DNA from 2 places in the Microbacterium cremeum genome. Region 1 is predicted to be linked to the other one. Evidence: predicted binding sites of a transcription regulator. Region 1 holds the regulator's gene; the other holds the start of a gene.

Region 1 (7,533 bases):
GCGTCCCCGGCAGGAACCCCAGCCGCTCCCCCGCCTCGACGGCAGGGCGGGTCAGGATGATGCGGCTGACCTCCTTGCGTTGCAGCGCCTGGATGGCCTTCGCCATGGCGAGGTAGGTCTTCCCGGTTCCGGCCGGGCCGATCCCGAACACGATGGTGTTCTCTTCGATCGCGTCGACGTACGCCTTCTGACCGAGCGTCTTCGGACGGATCACCTTGCCACGGGATGAGAGGATCGCCTCGCCCAGCACCTCGGACGGGCGTGGACCGCCTTCGCTGCGGAGGATCCGGTTCGACGAGGCGACGTCCTCCTCGCCCAGCGCGTGTCCTGCCTTCGTCATGGCGAGGAGCTCGCCCACGAGCGTGCGCGCGGCGGCGACGGCCGCCGGCTCACCGCTCAGGGTGATCTCGTTGCCGCGCACGTGCACGTCCACGTCCGGATGCTCGCGCTCCACGACGCGCAGCAGACGATCCTGCGGGCCGAGCAGCTGGACCATCGCGACGCCGTCGGCGTACACGCGTTCGGTGGTGGATTCGTCAGGCACCCAGGCTCTTCTCTTCAAGGCCCCCCGCGAGCACATGCGCGTGCACGTGGAAGACGGTCTGGCCCGCGTTCGGGCCGGTGTTGAACACCAGGCGGAAGTCTCCGTCGGCGTGCTCGGCCGCCAGTGAGTTGGCGAGCCCGACGAGCTCGGCGAGCAGTTCGGGGTCGCCCGCGGCCAGTTCGACGACGTTGCGGAAGTCCTGGGTCTTCGGGATGACCAGGAGGTGCAGCGGCGCCTGCGGCGCGATGTCGCGGATGGCGAACGCGTTCTCGGTCTCGGCGACGATCTCGGACGGGATCTCGCCGCTGCGGATGCGGGTGAAGATCGAGGGCTCGCTCATGTGGAAAGTCTACCGACGCGCTCTCGCGCCGAGACCGGTGGCGCGGGCGCTGTCACCAGCGGTCGAGGGCGACGCTCACCACCGCCAGGGCGGCAGGTCCCGCCGTCGACGTGCGAAGCACGGTGCCGCCGAGCCGGACAGGACGTGCGCCCGCCGCGCCGAGCGTCGACAGCTCTTCGGGCGCGATGCCTCCCTCCGGTCCGACGACGAGCACGACGTCGCGGTCGTCATCCGGGTCCGGCCGCAGGTCGCTCAGCCTCTCGCCCGCCGTGGGCTCCAGCAGGAGCACACGGGAGACGGCGGCGCGTCGCGCGAGCTCCTTCGTCGTGACGAGCTCGGCGACGTCCGGCAGCCATGCGCGATGCGCCTGCTTGCCGGCTTCGCGCACGATCGACGCCCACCGTGCGCGCCCCTTCGCCGACTTCGCCGCATCCCACCGCGAGACGCTGCGCGCGGCCTGCCACGGCACGATCTCGTCGACGCCGAGCTCGGTCGCCGCCTGCACCGCCAGCTCGTCGCGATCGCCCTTGGCCAGCGCCTGGACGAGCACGATGCGAGGACTGGGGGCTGCGACATCCGTCCGGTCGTGGATGCGCACGACCACTTCGCGCGGGGCGACCGCCTCGACGGTCGCGGTGAGCCAGGCGCCGCGACCGTCGCCGACCGTGACCTCCTCACCGACACGCACCCGTCGCACCGTCGCCGCGTGATGCGCCTCGGCGCCGGTGAGCGTCACCGCCTCGCCGGGCCGGGCCGCCACGGGCGTGTCGAGCAGGAAGTGCAGCGGCATCCGTCAGCCGTTCCGGAAGCGGTCGCGCAGCTTCGCGAACAGCCCCTGGTGGAACTCCGCGAGCCTGGGCTGCGGCGCCTTGGTGCGCTTGGCGAACTCTTCGATCAGCGCCCGCTCCTTGTGGTCGAGGCGCGTGGGCGTGACGACGTGGACTCCGACGCGCAGATCGCCGCGCTGAGTGCCGCGCAGAGGTGTGATGCCTCGCCCCTTGATCGTGAGCACGTCGCCGGCCTGCACGCCCGGGCGCACCTCGAGCTCGACGGGGCCGTCGAGGGATTCGATCGTGGTCGTCGTCCCGAGGATCGCGTCCGGCATCGACACCTCGAGCGTCGCGAGCAGGTCGTCGCCGTCCCTGCTGAAGACCTCGTGGGGCGTGACCGTCACCTCGATGTAGAGGTCGCCGTTCGGGCCACCCGCCGGCCCGACCTCTCCGGAGCCCGGAAGCTGCAGCCGCAGGCCGGTCTCGACGCCGGCGGGGATGTCGAGCGACACGGTGCGACGTGCACGCACGCGGCCCTGGCCCTGGCACGTGGCGCACGGATACGGGATGGTCGTGCCGAATCCCTGGCACACGTTGCAGGGCTGGCTCGTGACGACGTTGCCCAGCAGGCTCCGCACCTGCCGCTGCACCTGTCCCGTGCCGTGGCAGATGTCGCACGTGACGGGCGTGGTCCCCGGCTGGCAGCACGAACCCTGACACGTCTCACACAGCACGGCCGTGTCGACCTCGAGCTCGCGGTGCACCCCGAACACGACGTCGCTGAGCTCGAGCGTGACCCGCACGAGCGCGTCCTGCCCGCGTTCGCGCCGCGAGCGGGGCCGGCCGCCCCGCGAGCCGGCGGCTCCGAAGAACGTCTCGAAGATGTCGTTGAACCCGCCGAAGCCCCCGGCGCCGCCGAACGGCGAGTCGCCGCCGCCCATGTCGTAGCGCGCGCGCTGCTCGGGATCGCTCAGCACGTCGTACGCATGCGTGACGAGCTTGAAGCGCTCGGACGCATCCTCCCCCGGGTTCACGTCGGGGTGCAGCTCCCGCGCGAGGCGCCGGTACGCCTTCTTGATCTCGTCGGGGGTGGCGTCGCGTGAGACGCCGAGAACCTCGTAGTGGTCAGCCACTTTCGCCTTCCTGCCGCGGTTCGGCCGCGGGATCGTGTGTGCGCGTGCGGGTCAGCGCGTGCTCTCGTCCTGCTCGAGCATCCGCGTGAGGTAGCGCGCGACGGCTCGCACCGCCGCCAGATTGGTCGGGTAGTCCATGCGCGTCGGACCCATGACGCCGACGCGCGCCCGGGACCCGGTGGCGTCGTAGTCGCTTGCGACGACGGATGCCTCGGCCAGGCCGAACGGCTCGTTCTCACGTCCGATGCTCGCCGCGAGACCGTGCTCGTCGGCGACCATCTCGCCCATCAGCCGCAGGATCGTGACCTGCTCCTCGATCGCCTCGAGCAGCGGGTAGATGCTGCCGCGGAAGTCGGCCTCGCGTCGCGCGAGCGTCGCGCTCCCGGCCATCACGAGCCGGTCCTGACGGAACTCTTCGAGCTCCTCGGCGACGGTGCGGACGATCTCGTCGGTCGCGCGGACGTGTGCAGCGGCGTGGGCAGCCGAGGCCGCCAAGCGGTCCTCGATGCGCTGCAGCCCGTCGCGGACGGGCCTGCCGACCAGCAGCGTGCCGAGTTCGGCGCGGATGCGCGCCAGGTCCGGCTCGTCGAACTCGTCGCCGACGAGCGTGAGTCGCTGCGACACGCGGCCGGTGTCGGTCACGACGATCACCAGCATCCGCCCCCCGCCCAGCTGGACCAGCTCGACGTGGGTGACGTTCGCGCGCGCGAACGAGGGGTACTGCACGATCGCGACCTGACCGGTGAGCTGCGTCAGCGCGCGGACGGTGCGGGCCAGCACGTCGTCGAGGTCGCCGGAATCGTCGAGGAAGGATGCGATCGCGGAGCGCTGCGCGGGTGTGAGGGGACGCAGCTCCGCGAGGTGGTCGACGAAGACGCGGTAGCCCTTGTCGGTGGGCACGCGGCCCGAGGAGGTGTGGGGGGCGGCGATGAGGTCTTCGTCTTCGAGCAGGGCCATGTCGTTGCGGATCGTCGCCGCCGACACGCCGAACGCGTGCCGTTCGACGATCGCCTTGCTGCCGACCGGCTCGCGCGTATCGACGTAGTCCTGGACGATCGCCCGCAGCACCTGGAGCCCGCGCTCGCTGACCATCCCGCCTCCTCACGCTGATTCCCGGCGCCAGAGCATCTGGCACTCGCATGACTGGAGTGCCAATTCTACCGGATCGGCCTCGCTTCGGCCCGGAGGCGCGTCACTCGGTGAGTGCCCGCACGACCGCGTCGGCGAGCAGCCGGCCCCGGCGGGTCAGCACGATCCGGCCTCCGCGGACGGCGGCAGGACCGTCGACAAGGCCGTCCGCGATGAGCGCGGCGACCGCGTGCCGCCCTTCGCCCAGGAGCTCGGAGACGGGCAGCCCGTCGCGAAGACGGCTGCGCAGCAGCACGTTCTCGAGCGCTCGGGCGGCAGCATCCGGCGTCTCCCTCGCCGCGGCGGGGGACTCCCCCGCCGCGAGCCGCTGCGCGTAGGCGGCGGGGTGCTTCACGTTCCAGAAGCGCACCCCCGCGATGTGACTGTGGGCCCCTGGTCCGAACCCCCACCAGTCGGCCCCGGTCCAGTACGCGAGGTTGTGACGGGAGCGGTGGGAGTCCTCGCGCGCCCAGTTCGACACCTCGTACCACTGGAACCCGGCGCCGACGAGGAGGTCGTCGGCCAGCTCGTACATGTCGGCCTGCAGGTCGTCGTCGGGCGCCTCGACCTCGCCTCGACGGATCTGACGCGCCAGCTTCGTGCCGTCCTCGATGATGAGCGCATACGCCGAGACATGGTCGGGCTGGAGCCCGATCGCGGCCTCGAGCGAGGCGCGCCAGTCCTCGAGAGACTCACCCGGCGCACCGTAGATCAGGTCGACGCTGACGTCGAGCCCCGCGCCGCGCGCCGCGCGCACGGCCGCCACGACATTCGCGGGCTCGTGCGTGCGGTCCAGCGCCGCCAGCACGTGCGGCACGGCGGACTGCATGCCGATCGACAGCCGGGTCACCCCCGCCGCCGCGAGCTCGGCCGCGACCGCGTCGGTGACCGTGTCGGGGTTCGCCTCGACGGTGACCTCGGCGCCGTCGACGACTCCGAACGCCTCGCGGATGCCCCCGAGCATGCGCGCCAGGTCGCCGGCCGGCAGCAGGGTCGGCGTGCCGCCGCCGAAGAACACCGTCGTGGCCGGGCGGTTGCCGCCGGTCCGCGCAAGCACGGCTTCGGCGAGCCGCACCTCGCGCAGCAGCGTGTCGGCGTACTCGTCCTGGCGCGTCCCTCGAAGCTCCGACGACGTGTACGTGTTGAAGTCGCAGTAGCCGCACCGCACGCGGCAGAACGGGACGTGGAGGTACACGCCGAAGTCGGTGCCTGCGTCCACCCGTACGTCGGCAGGGAGCGAGCCGTCCGCCGGCACGGGCTCTCCCAGCGGAAGCGCGGAGCCCATCAGCGCCTCACGCGGGCGTCGTGTAGAGCGGCGAGATCGCGCGCAGATAGCGGGTGAACAGCTCGCGGCGCCGGCGGCGCGTGAGCGCGGGCAGCATCTTGTACAGGAGTGCGCGCGGAGCGTCGAAAGCCCGCACGGTGAACCACACCTCGTCGTTGTCGAGCCAGTCGAGCATGAACGACTCCTCGCCGCTGACGACGGAATCGCTCACGGTGCCGAGGGCGAAGCCCACGCGACGGGGCTCCTCGACGGCGAAGATCACCCGCAGCTCGGCATCGGCGCGCATGCCCTTCACGCGCCCGTCGACGCGGATCGTGGTGCCGGCGCCGACGTACGGCGTGCCGTCGGCGTCGAATCGCTGCTCCGCCTCGGAGCGACTCGGTGCGATCGGGTTGCCCTCCGCGTCGAAGCTCACGCCGGAGTACATGGGACCGGCGGCCGGACGCACGTCCTTGACCGTGAGGCCGGCTCCGCGCTGCGCCGTCCACGACAGCAGCGCCTCGCTCGCCGCACGGAAGCGGTCCTCGCCGCTGCCGATGCGCCATGACTCCTCCGCCGGGACGCTGCGCTCCGGCGGATACTGCATGAGGTCCGGCGCCTGCGTCGCCCCGACGGCGGCGTAGTCGACGGTGTCGTCCCGGAAGCTCCCTCGACGCATGTTCCCCAGCCTACTTCGAGGCCTTCCCCTCGACGTCGCCCGACAGCGCGGCGATGAACGCCTCCTGGGGCACCTCCACGCGACCGACCATCTTCATGCGCTTCTTGCCCTCCTTCTGCTTCTCGAGCAGCTTGCGCTTGCGCGTGATGTCGCCGCCGTAGCACTTGGCGAGCACGTCCTTGCGCATGGCGCGGATGTTCTCGCGCGCGATGATCCGGGCCCCGATCGCCGCCTGGATCGGCACCTCGAACTGCTGACGAGGGATGAGCTTTCGCAGGCGCTCGGTCATCATCGTGCCGTAGGCATAGGCCTTCTCGCGGTGCACGATCGAGCTGAACGCATCGACCTTGTCGCCCTGCAGCAGGATGTCGACCTTCACCAGGTCGGCCTCCTGGCTGCCTGCGGGTTCGTAGTCGAGGCTCGCGTACCCCTGCGTGCGGCTCTTGAGCTGGTCGAAGAAGTCGAAGACGATCTCGCCGAGCGGCATGTTGTAACGCAGCTCGACGCGCTCCTCGCTGAAGTACTCCATGCCCAGCAGCTGGCCGCGCCGCCCCTGACACAGCTCCATGGCGGTGCCGACGTAGTCCTTCGGCAGCAGGATCGCCGCCTTGACGACGGGTTCGCTCACCGAGGCGACGCGACCGTCGGGGTACTCGCTCGGATTCGTGACGGTGACCTGCTCGCCCGTGTCGGTGGTCACCTCGTAGATCACCGACGGTGCCGTGGTGATGAGGTCGAGGTCGAACTCGCGCGAGAGGCGTTCGGTGATGATCTCGAGGTGCAGCAGGCCGAGGAAGCCGCAGCGGAAGCCGAAGCCCAGGGCGACCGAGGTCTCGGGCTCGTACTGCAGCGAGGCATCCGAGAGCTTCAGCTTGTCGAGGGCCTCGCGCAGGTCGCCGTAGTCGCTTCCGTCGATCGGGTAGACGCCCGAGAAGACCATCGGCTTCGGGTCGGTGTAGCCGGCGAGCGCGTCGGACGCCGGCTTGCGCGCGTTGGTGACGGTGTCGCCGACCTTCGACTGGCGCACGTCCTTCACACCGGTGATGAGGTAGCCGACCTCGCCGACGCCGAGGCCCTTGGTGGGCACCGGCTCCGGGCTCGAGACGCCGATCTCGAGCAGTTCGTGGGTCGCCTTCGTCGACATCATCTGGATCCGCTCGCGGGGCTCGAGCTTGCCGTCCACCATGCGCACGTAGGTGACGACACCGCGGTACGAGTCGTACACCGAGTCGAAGATCATGGCGCGGGCCGGGGCATCCGCGTTCCCCGTGGGCGCCGGGATCTCGCCGACGATGCGGTCCAGCAGGTATTCGACGCCCTGCCCGGTCTTTCCCGACACCCGCAGCACGTCGTCGGGCGAGCCGCCGATGAGGCCCGCGAGCTCGGCTGCGAACTTCTCGGGATCTGCGGCAGGCAGGTCGATCTTGTTGAGCACCGGGATGATGTGCAGATCGTTCTCGAGGGCGAGGTACAGGTTCGCGAGCGTCTGCGCCTCGATCCCCTGCGCGGCGTCGACGAGCAGGATCGCGCCCTCGCATGCGGCGAGCGAGCGCGACACCTCGTACGTGAAGTCCACGTGACCGGGCGTGTCGATCATGTTGAGCGTGAACGTCCCGTCGGCCGTCGCCCACGGCATCCGCACCGCCTGTGACTTGATCGTGATGCCGCGCTCGCG
Region 2 (7,533 bases), 1.1 Mb from region 1:
ACGCCGCCGCGGCGCGTGCGATCGCCGCCGAGGTCGGCATCGACCGCGTCACCGCCGAGGTGCTGCCCCACGAGAAGGTCGACGCCGTCAAGGCACTGCAGGCCGAGGGCCGGGTCGTGGCGATGGTCGGCGACGGCGTGAACGACGCCGCCGCCCTCGCGCAGGCCGACCTGGGGCTCGCGATGGGGACGGGGACGGATGCCGCGATCGAGGCATCCGACATCACCCTGGTGCGCGGCGATCTGCGCAGCGCGGCCGACGCCATCCGGCTGTCACGGTCGACGCTCGGCACCATCAAGGTCAACCTGTTCTGGGCCTTCGCGTACAACGTCGCGGCGATCCCGCTGGCGGCGCTGGGCCTGCTCAATCCGATGATCGCCGGTGCCGCGATGGCCCTGTCGAGCGTCTTCGTCGTCGGCAACAGCCTGCGACTGCGCACGTTCCGTTCCCTCCAGGAGAAGAAGTCATGACCGACGTCCAGACGCACGAGCACACCCACCACGGGTACATCACCGACAAGGACAAGTACCTCAACCGCCTCAAGCGCATCGAAGGCCAGGCGCGCGGCATCCACAAGATGGTCGAGGACGAGAAGTACTGCATCGACATCCTCACGCAGATCAGCGCGCTGACCTCCGCCCTCGAGGCGGTCGCCGTCGGGCTGCTCGACGACCACCTGCGCCACTGCGTCGTCGACGCCGCGCGCCTGGGCGGCCCGGAGGCCGACGCGAAGATCACCGAGGCCTCGCAGGCGATCGCACGACTGGTGCGCTGACCGCCTGCGGCACCGTTTGGGCGCGGGCTCGGGCTCGGGCGCGGGCTCGGGCTCAGGCTCGGGCTCAGTCGGCGGATGCCGCGGCCAGGCGCGCGCGGCGGGTGTGGAGCACCGAGTCCACGGTCAGGATGGTGAGCGCGACCCACACCAGGCCGAACCCGATCCAGCGTTCGAGCGGCATCGGCTCCTGGAGGACGAGCCAGCCGATGAGGAACTGCAGGATCGGCGCGACGAACTGCAGGATGCCGATGAGCGTGAGCGGCGCGCGGCGGGCACCGGCGGCGAACAGCAGCAGCGGCACGGCGGTGATGACGCCGGCGAGGCTGAGGAGCAGTGCGTGCTCCCAGCCGCTCGTGCCCATCGTGAGACCTCCGGTCACGCCGACGACGATGAGCACGACCGCGGCGACGGGTGTGAGCCAGAGGGTCTCTAGTGTCAGCCCGCTCACGGCGTCGACCGACGGGCCGACCTTGTTCTTCACGAGGCCGTAGACGCCGAACGAGGCCGCGAGCGTGAGGGCGATCCACGGGAACGCCCCGTAGCCCACGATGATCACGACGACGGCGACCACCGCGATGCCGATCGCGACCCACTGGGCTCGTCGCAGGCGCTCGTGCAGCACCAGCACTCCCAGCATCACGGTGACGATCGGGTTGATGAAGTACCCCAGGCTCGTCTCGATCACGTGCCCGCTCAGGGCGCCGAGGATGAAGACCTGCCAGTTGATGTAGATGAGCACGCCGGCCAGTGCCGTCAGCCACAGCAGACGCCGCTGCCGCATGATCGCGGCGAGCCTGCGCCACGTGCGCGTGACCGTGAGCAGCAGGGCGCAGAAGATCAGCGACAGCAGGATGCGCCACGCGACCAGCTCGAACGGCTCCGTCGGCGCGAGCAGCAGGAAGTACAGCGGCAGGAAGCCCCACAGCAGGTACGCCGAGAAGGCGTACACGCCGCCGAGCGAACGCTCGCGCGCCGACTCGATGCCCGTCGGCGGCAACGTGATCCCCGCGGTGGATGCCGCCGCCACCGCGAGATCGTCGACGCCGGCCTCGGCGCGGTTCGCGGTCGGTTCGGGAGTCACCGATCCAGCCTAGAGCCGGTCCGCCGGGCCGGGCCCGGGCCTGGGTCTGCGCGGGCCCCGGGCCTGCGCGGGCCCTGGGCCTGCGCGGGCCCTGGGCCTGCGCGGGCCCTGGATCGGCGCGGGCCCTGGATCGGCGCGGGCCCTGGGCCTGCGCCGGCCCTGCTGGGCTCGGTCCCGGCTCCGCCCGGCCCGTCGCCCCACGTTGAGGTTGAAAAACCACGTGCAGGTTGAGAACCACTCCATCCGAGGGCGTCTCAACCTACATGTGGTTTCTCAACCTCAACACGACGTCGCCCAGGCGCTCCGGCCCCGACCCCCGGCATCCGCCCTCTCCCGCCGGCACGACACGCCGCGCGCGCCGTCCCACCCCCACGTTGAAGTTGAAAAACCACGTGCAGGTTGAAAACCACCCAATCCGAGAGCGTCTCAACCTACATGTGGTTTCTCAACCTCAACACGACGTCGCCCAGGCGCTCCGGCCCCGACCCCCGGCATCCGCCCTCTCCCGCCGGCACGACGCGCCGCGTGCGCCGTCCCACCCCGACGTTGAAGTTGAAAAACCACGTGCAGGTTGAAAACCACCCAATCCGAGAGCGTCTCAACCTACATGTGGTTTCTCAACCTCAACACGACGTCGCGCGGGCGACGTCGCGCGGGCGGAGACGAGAGGGCGGAGACGAGAGGGCGGAGACGACCGGGCGGTGAGGAGGGGAGACATGCGAAAGGGCCGGATGCCTCGGCATCCGGCCCTCTCGTACGTGCGAAACGCGACTCAGCGGACGACGACCGCCAGGACGTCGCGAGCCGACAGGACGAGGAACTCGTCGCCGCCGAACTTGACCTCGGTGCCGCCGTACTTGCTGTAGATCACGCGGTCGCCGACGGCGACATCCAGCGGGATACGGTTGCCGTTGTCATCGATGCGGCCAGGGCCCACCGCCACGACTTCGCCCTCCTGGGGCTTCTCCTTCGCGGTGTCGGGGATGACCAGACCGCTGGACGTGGTCTGCTCGGCCTCGACCTGCTTGATGACGATGCGGTCCTCGAGCGGCTTGATGGAAACCGACACGGTCTACCTCTTCCTTCTTGAGACTAAGACTCGTTAGCACCCGCACACTGAGAGTGCTAACGCAAGTCTAGGCAACCGGCTGGCACTCTTGCAACGTGAGTGCCAAACGGGGTGTCATGGGCCGTAGGCTCGGCGGGTGGAACTCTCCGAACTCCAGGCACTGCTGACCCCGGAAGGCCTGCGGCTGCTCGACGCGGCACCCCCGGTCGAGTCGGCCGACGACGTCGCCCGAGCCGTGTCACGCCTGCGGAAGGACGGCCACTCCCCCGATCTCGTCTCGGCGGTCGTCGGGCAGGCGCGGCTGCGCACACGCGGCCGTGCGAAGTTCGGCGATCTCGCCGACCGGATGCTGTTCACCCGCGCCGGCCTCGAGCAGGCCACGCGCCTGCCGATCGCGGCCCGCCACGCGGCGCGTTTCCGAGACGCGGGATTCGAGCGCGTGGCCGACCTCGGCTGCGGCATCGGCGGCGACGCCCTGGGCCTTGCCGGCCTGGGTCTGCGCGTGCTCGCGGTCGAAGCCGACGAGGTGACCGCCGCGATCGCCGCCTACAATCTGGCCCCGTTCGGCAGCGACGTCGAGGTGCGCAACGCGACGGCCGAGGCATCCGATCTGTCGCAGGTCGACGCCGTGTGGCTCGACCCGGCCCGCCGCACGGCCGGCCACGCCGACACGGCCCGCACGCGTCCGGAGGACTGGTCGCCGGCGCTCGGCTGGGTGTTCGACCTCGCCGCACGCATGCCGGTCGGCGTGAAGCTCGGCCCAGCCCTCGACCGCAGCTTCATCCCCGACGACGTTGAAGCGCAGTGGGTGAGCGCCGACGGATCGACGGTCGAGCTGGTGCTGTGGTCGGGCGCGCTCGCCCGCGAGGGCGTGCGTCGTGCGGCGCTGGTCATCCGGGGCGGCACCGCCCATGAGCTGACGTCGCCGACGGCGCACACGCCCGCTCCGCGCACTCCGGACGCGCCGGTGCGCGACCTCGGCGCCTACCTGCACGAACCCGACGGCGCCGTGATCCGGGCGCGCCTCATCGGCGACGTCGCGCACTCGCTCGAAGCCGGCCTGCTCGACGAGCACATCGCGTATCTGACGTCGGATGCCGCGCTCACGTCGCCCTTCGTCTCGTCGTTCCGCGTGCGAGAGGTGCTGCCCGCCGACGTCAAGGCACTCGGCAAGGCACTGCGAGAACGCGGCATCGGGCGCCTGGAGATCAAGAAGCGAGGGGTGGATGTCGACCCTGCGGAGCTGCGCACCCGCTTGAAGCTGCGCGGCACCGAGTCGGCGACGCTGTTCCTCACCCGTATCGGCACGCGCCGCACCGCGATCCTCGCCGACCGCCTCTGACGCCGATCAGCCGAGCAGGTCGGCGCGCCAGGCCGCGTACAGCAGCCAGCCGGCGCTGTAGATCATCGACACCGCGCCGATGGCGATCGCCCACACCGCGAGCCTGCGGCTCTCGAGCGGACGGCGCAGCGCGAGGATCGCCGAGACGATCGCCACGATGCCGATCGGGAAGCCCCAGCCCACGAACAACGACACCGCCAGACCGACGACGGCGAACGCCAGCGCCCAGCCGGCGAGCCCTCGATGCAGACCCGATTCCTCAGCTGGGGCCCACACCAGCTGCGGCGGAGAGTCTTCGGTGCCGGGCTCGGCCGGTGCCGACTGGACCGTCACGGCGATCGGAGCCGTCGGCAGCCGGCGGAACCCGCCACGATGCGCACCCGGCAGCGGGGAGGCGTCCTGGGCGAGCTCGATCTCAGGCGAGGGCGGCTCCACCCGCGGCACGGGCTCCCCCGGCGCAGCGCCCGGCCCCACCGCACGCTCCGGCGGCGCCTCCGCTGCGCCGGGCCCCACCTCACGCTCCCGCGGCGCATCCGCAGCGCCCGGCCCCACCGCGCGCCCCGGCGCAGCGCTCGGCCCCACCGCGCGCTCCGGCGCATCCGCTGCCGCCTCCGCACGCGGCTCCGGGCGGGCCGCCGGCTTCGCGTCCTCCGGATCGGTCCCGTCGGCGCCGGGCCGAGGCATCCGCTCGTCGTCGCTCATGCCGACTCCGCGACCTGGATCTCGGTGACCGGGAGCGTCGAGTCCGCGCCGAACTCGAGGGTCGACGCGGGGCGACCCGACATGATGAGCTCCGACGCGAGCGCCGCGATCATGGCGCCGTTGTCGGTGCACAGCGACAGCGGCGGGATCCGCACCGTCACGCCCTCGGCTTTCGCGCGCTCGAGCGCGACGTCGCGCAGCCGCCGATTCGCGATGACACCGCCGCCGAGCAGCAGGCGCGGCACGCCGTAGTCGCGGCACGCGGCGAGCGCCTTCGTGACGAGCACATCGACCACCGCCTCACGGAAGCTCGCGGCGACGTCGGCCACGGGCACCGTCTCGCCCGCCGCCTGCCGCTGCTCGGTCCAGCGCGCGACGGCGGTCTTCAGCCCCGAGAACGAGAAGTCGTAGCGGTGCTTGGGCAGGTCGCTCGCACGCGACAGGCCGCGCGGGAACGGGATCGCGTTCGGATCCCCGGGCGCCGCGGCCCGATCGATCTCGGGACCGCCCGGGTAGGGCAGCCCGAGCAGGCGCGCGACCTTGTCGAACGCCTCGCCCGCCGCGTCGTCCATGGTCTCGCCGAGCAGCTCGACGTCGGTGGTCAGGTCGCGCACCAGCAGCAGCGACGTGTGCCCCCCGCTCACAAGCAGCGCGACAGTGGGGTACTCGAGCGGCGGTGCGTCGCGGTCGAGGATGTCGGCGGCGATGTGGCCCACGAGGTGGTTGACCGCGTACAGCGGCTTGCCGAGCGCCACCGAGAGGGCCTTCGCCGCGCCGACCCCGACCATGAGGGCTCCGGCGAGCCCGGGTCCGCTCGTGACCGCGACGGCGTCGATGTCGGCGAGCTCTACGTCGGACTCGGCGAGCGCGGCGCGGATCGCCGGCTCGAGCGCCTCGAGGTGCGCGCGCGCCGCGACCTCGGGCACCACGCCGCCGTACCGCGCGTGCTCGTCCATCGAGCTCGCGATCGTGTTCGACAGCAGCGTGCGTCCGCGCACGATGCCGATCCCGGTCTCATCGCAGCTGGTCTCGATGCCGAGCACCAGCGGCCCGGCCGCTGAGCCTGCCGAGGCGTTCACGTGCACACCCCGCCTTCCCACCCCGGAGCGGCACTCCGGAAACCGGACTTCGCGCTCGTTTCCGGAGCACCCGCGCCCTCGGCTCCGGAAAACGTGCGATTCTCCAGTTTCCGGATCCGAGATTCGGTCGCCGCCGACGGATGCCGCGCCGCGGTCCACCCGCGCAGATCGAGCTTCATCACCACGGCGTCGATGTCGTCGGGCTGGTAATAGCGCGGCTTGCGCCCGATCTCGAAGAATCCCTCCGAGACGTAGAGCGACTGCGCGACGGGGTTGTCGGCGCGCACCTCGAGGAACACGTGGGCGACGCCCCGGCGGGAGGCCTCCTCGAGGAGCGTCCGCAACAGTGCGCGTCCTCGGCCGCGGCCGCGCGCGGCCTCGGCGAGCGCGATGGTCTGGATGTCGGCATCCGTCGCGTTCTTCACGGCGCGCAGTCCGGCGTACCCGACGATCTGCCCCGCCTCCTCGTCGACCACGTACCAGCCGTGCGGCGACGCGAGCTCCTCGCGCATCATCGGCTCGGACCAGGCGTCGGTCGGGAACGAGGCGCGCTCGAGGCGCATGATCGCCGCGAGATCGTCGGCGGTCGCCGCGCGCAGGGTCATGCCACCACCCGCTTCGGGGCGGACGGCAGCGTGACGTCGGGCGACCGCAGGTACAGCGCCTGGGCGGGAGCGACCGTGCGCCCGGCCGACAGCGCCCGAGCAGCGACGAGAGCCAGCATCGCGGCCGGGATGCGCTCGGCATCGCGCCGCATGGCGCCCGCGTCGGCGAGGACCCGATCGAGCTCGTCGCGGGGCACGAGCGCCGGCTCGGCGACCCGGACCGGGAGCCCGTCGTCGTCGAGGCCGCGGTACAGCGTGTAGGCGAACTCGCGGCGACGCGCGTCGGTGACGACCGCGAACGTCTCGTCGTCGGCGTGCTCGTATCCACCGGTGAGCGCGTCGTGGATGAGCAGCTCGAGCGCGACGGCGTCATGGCTGACCACCGGCACGACGGGTACGCCGCAGCCGAGTGCGAACGCGCGGGAGGCCGCGATGCCGACGCGAAGCCCCGTGAAGGGTCCTGGGCCCATCCCCGCGGCGACATGCGTGACATGGGCGGGAGTGACGGATGCCTCGGCCAGCGCCCGCTCGATGAGCGTGCCGACGACCTCGGCGTGGCCGCGGGGATCGAGGCTCTCGACCTGCGACCGCACGACGCCGTCGGGCTCGACCACCGCCACTGCGGAGCCGAGCGACGTGTCGATGCCGAGGATCACGCCTTCCAGCGTAACCGCGGCCCGTCATCGGGCGAGCGAGATGACCGCGGCGGTGCAGGCGTTTCGACTCGCTTCGCTCGCTCAACGACCGGGGAGGGCGCATGCGGGTGAGGCGAGCGAGACGTGGCGCGGCGGGCCGAGGCGTTTCGACTCGCTTCGCTCGCTCATCGACCGGGGAGGGCGCATGCGGGTGAGCTCGACGACCGGGGAGGGCGCGTACGAAC

What was found. Region 1 encodes HrcA, which represses chaperone genes, less so after heat shock. Its sites were predicted from a motif close to TTNGCACTCGNNNNNNNCGAGTGCNAA; they were not measured.
Region 2: groES (co-chaperone GroES) is a predicted target of HrcA. The motif match lies at 3,005-3,031, and genes of this name have one in related genera.

What each region holds. Positions count from the first base shown of each region.
Region 1 is NZ_CP063812.1:1,831,469-1,839,001, reverse strand. Features, by position in the region: gene IM778_RS08290 (PhoH family protein) at 1-496, opposite strand, end outside; gene IM778_RS08285 (HIT domain-containing protein) at 537-884, opposite strand; gene IM778_RS08280 (16S rRNA (uracil(1498)-N(3))-methyltransferase) at 937-1,674, opposite strand; gene dnaJ (molecular chaperone DnaJ) at 1,678-2,787, opposite strand; gene hrcA (heat-inducible transcriptional repressor HrcA) at 2,839-3,879, opposite strand; gene hemW (radical SAM family heme chaperone HemW) at 3,980-5,200, opposite strand; gene IM778_RS08260 (DUF1990 family protein) at 5,208-5,858, opposite strand; gene lepA (translation elongation factor 4) at 5,869-7,533, opposite strand, start outside.
Region 2 is NZ_CP063812.1:2,950,103-2,957,635, forward strand. Features, by position in the region: gene IM778_RS13340 (heavy metal translocating P-type ATPase) at 1-470, shown strand, start outside; gene IM778_RS13345 (metal-sensitive transcriptional regulator) at 467-775, shown strand; gene rarD (EamA family transporter RarD) at 840-1,772, opposite strand; gene groES (co-chaperone GroES) at 2,629-2,925, opposite strand; gene IM778_RS13360 (THUMP-like domain-containing protein) at 3,062-4,267, shown strand; gene IM778_RS13365 (hypothetical protein) at 4,274-4,969, opposite strand; gene tsaD (tRNA (adenosine(37)-N6)-threonylcarbamoyltransferase complex transferase subunit TsaD) at 4,966-6,048, opposite strand; gene rimI (ribosomal protein S18-alanine N-acetyltransferase) at 6,045-6,653, opposite strand; gene tsaB (tRNA (adenosine(37)-N6)-threonylcarbamoyltransferase complex dimerization subunit type 1 TsaB) at 6,650-7,309, opposite strand.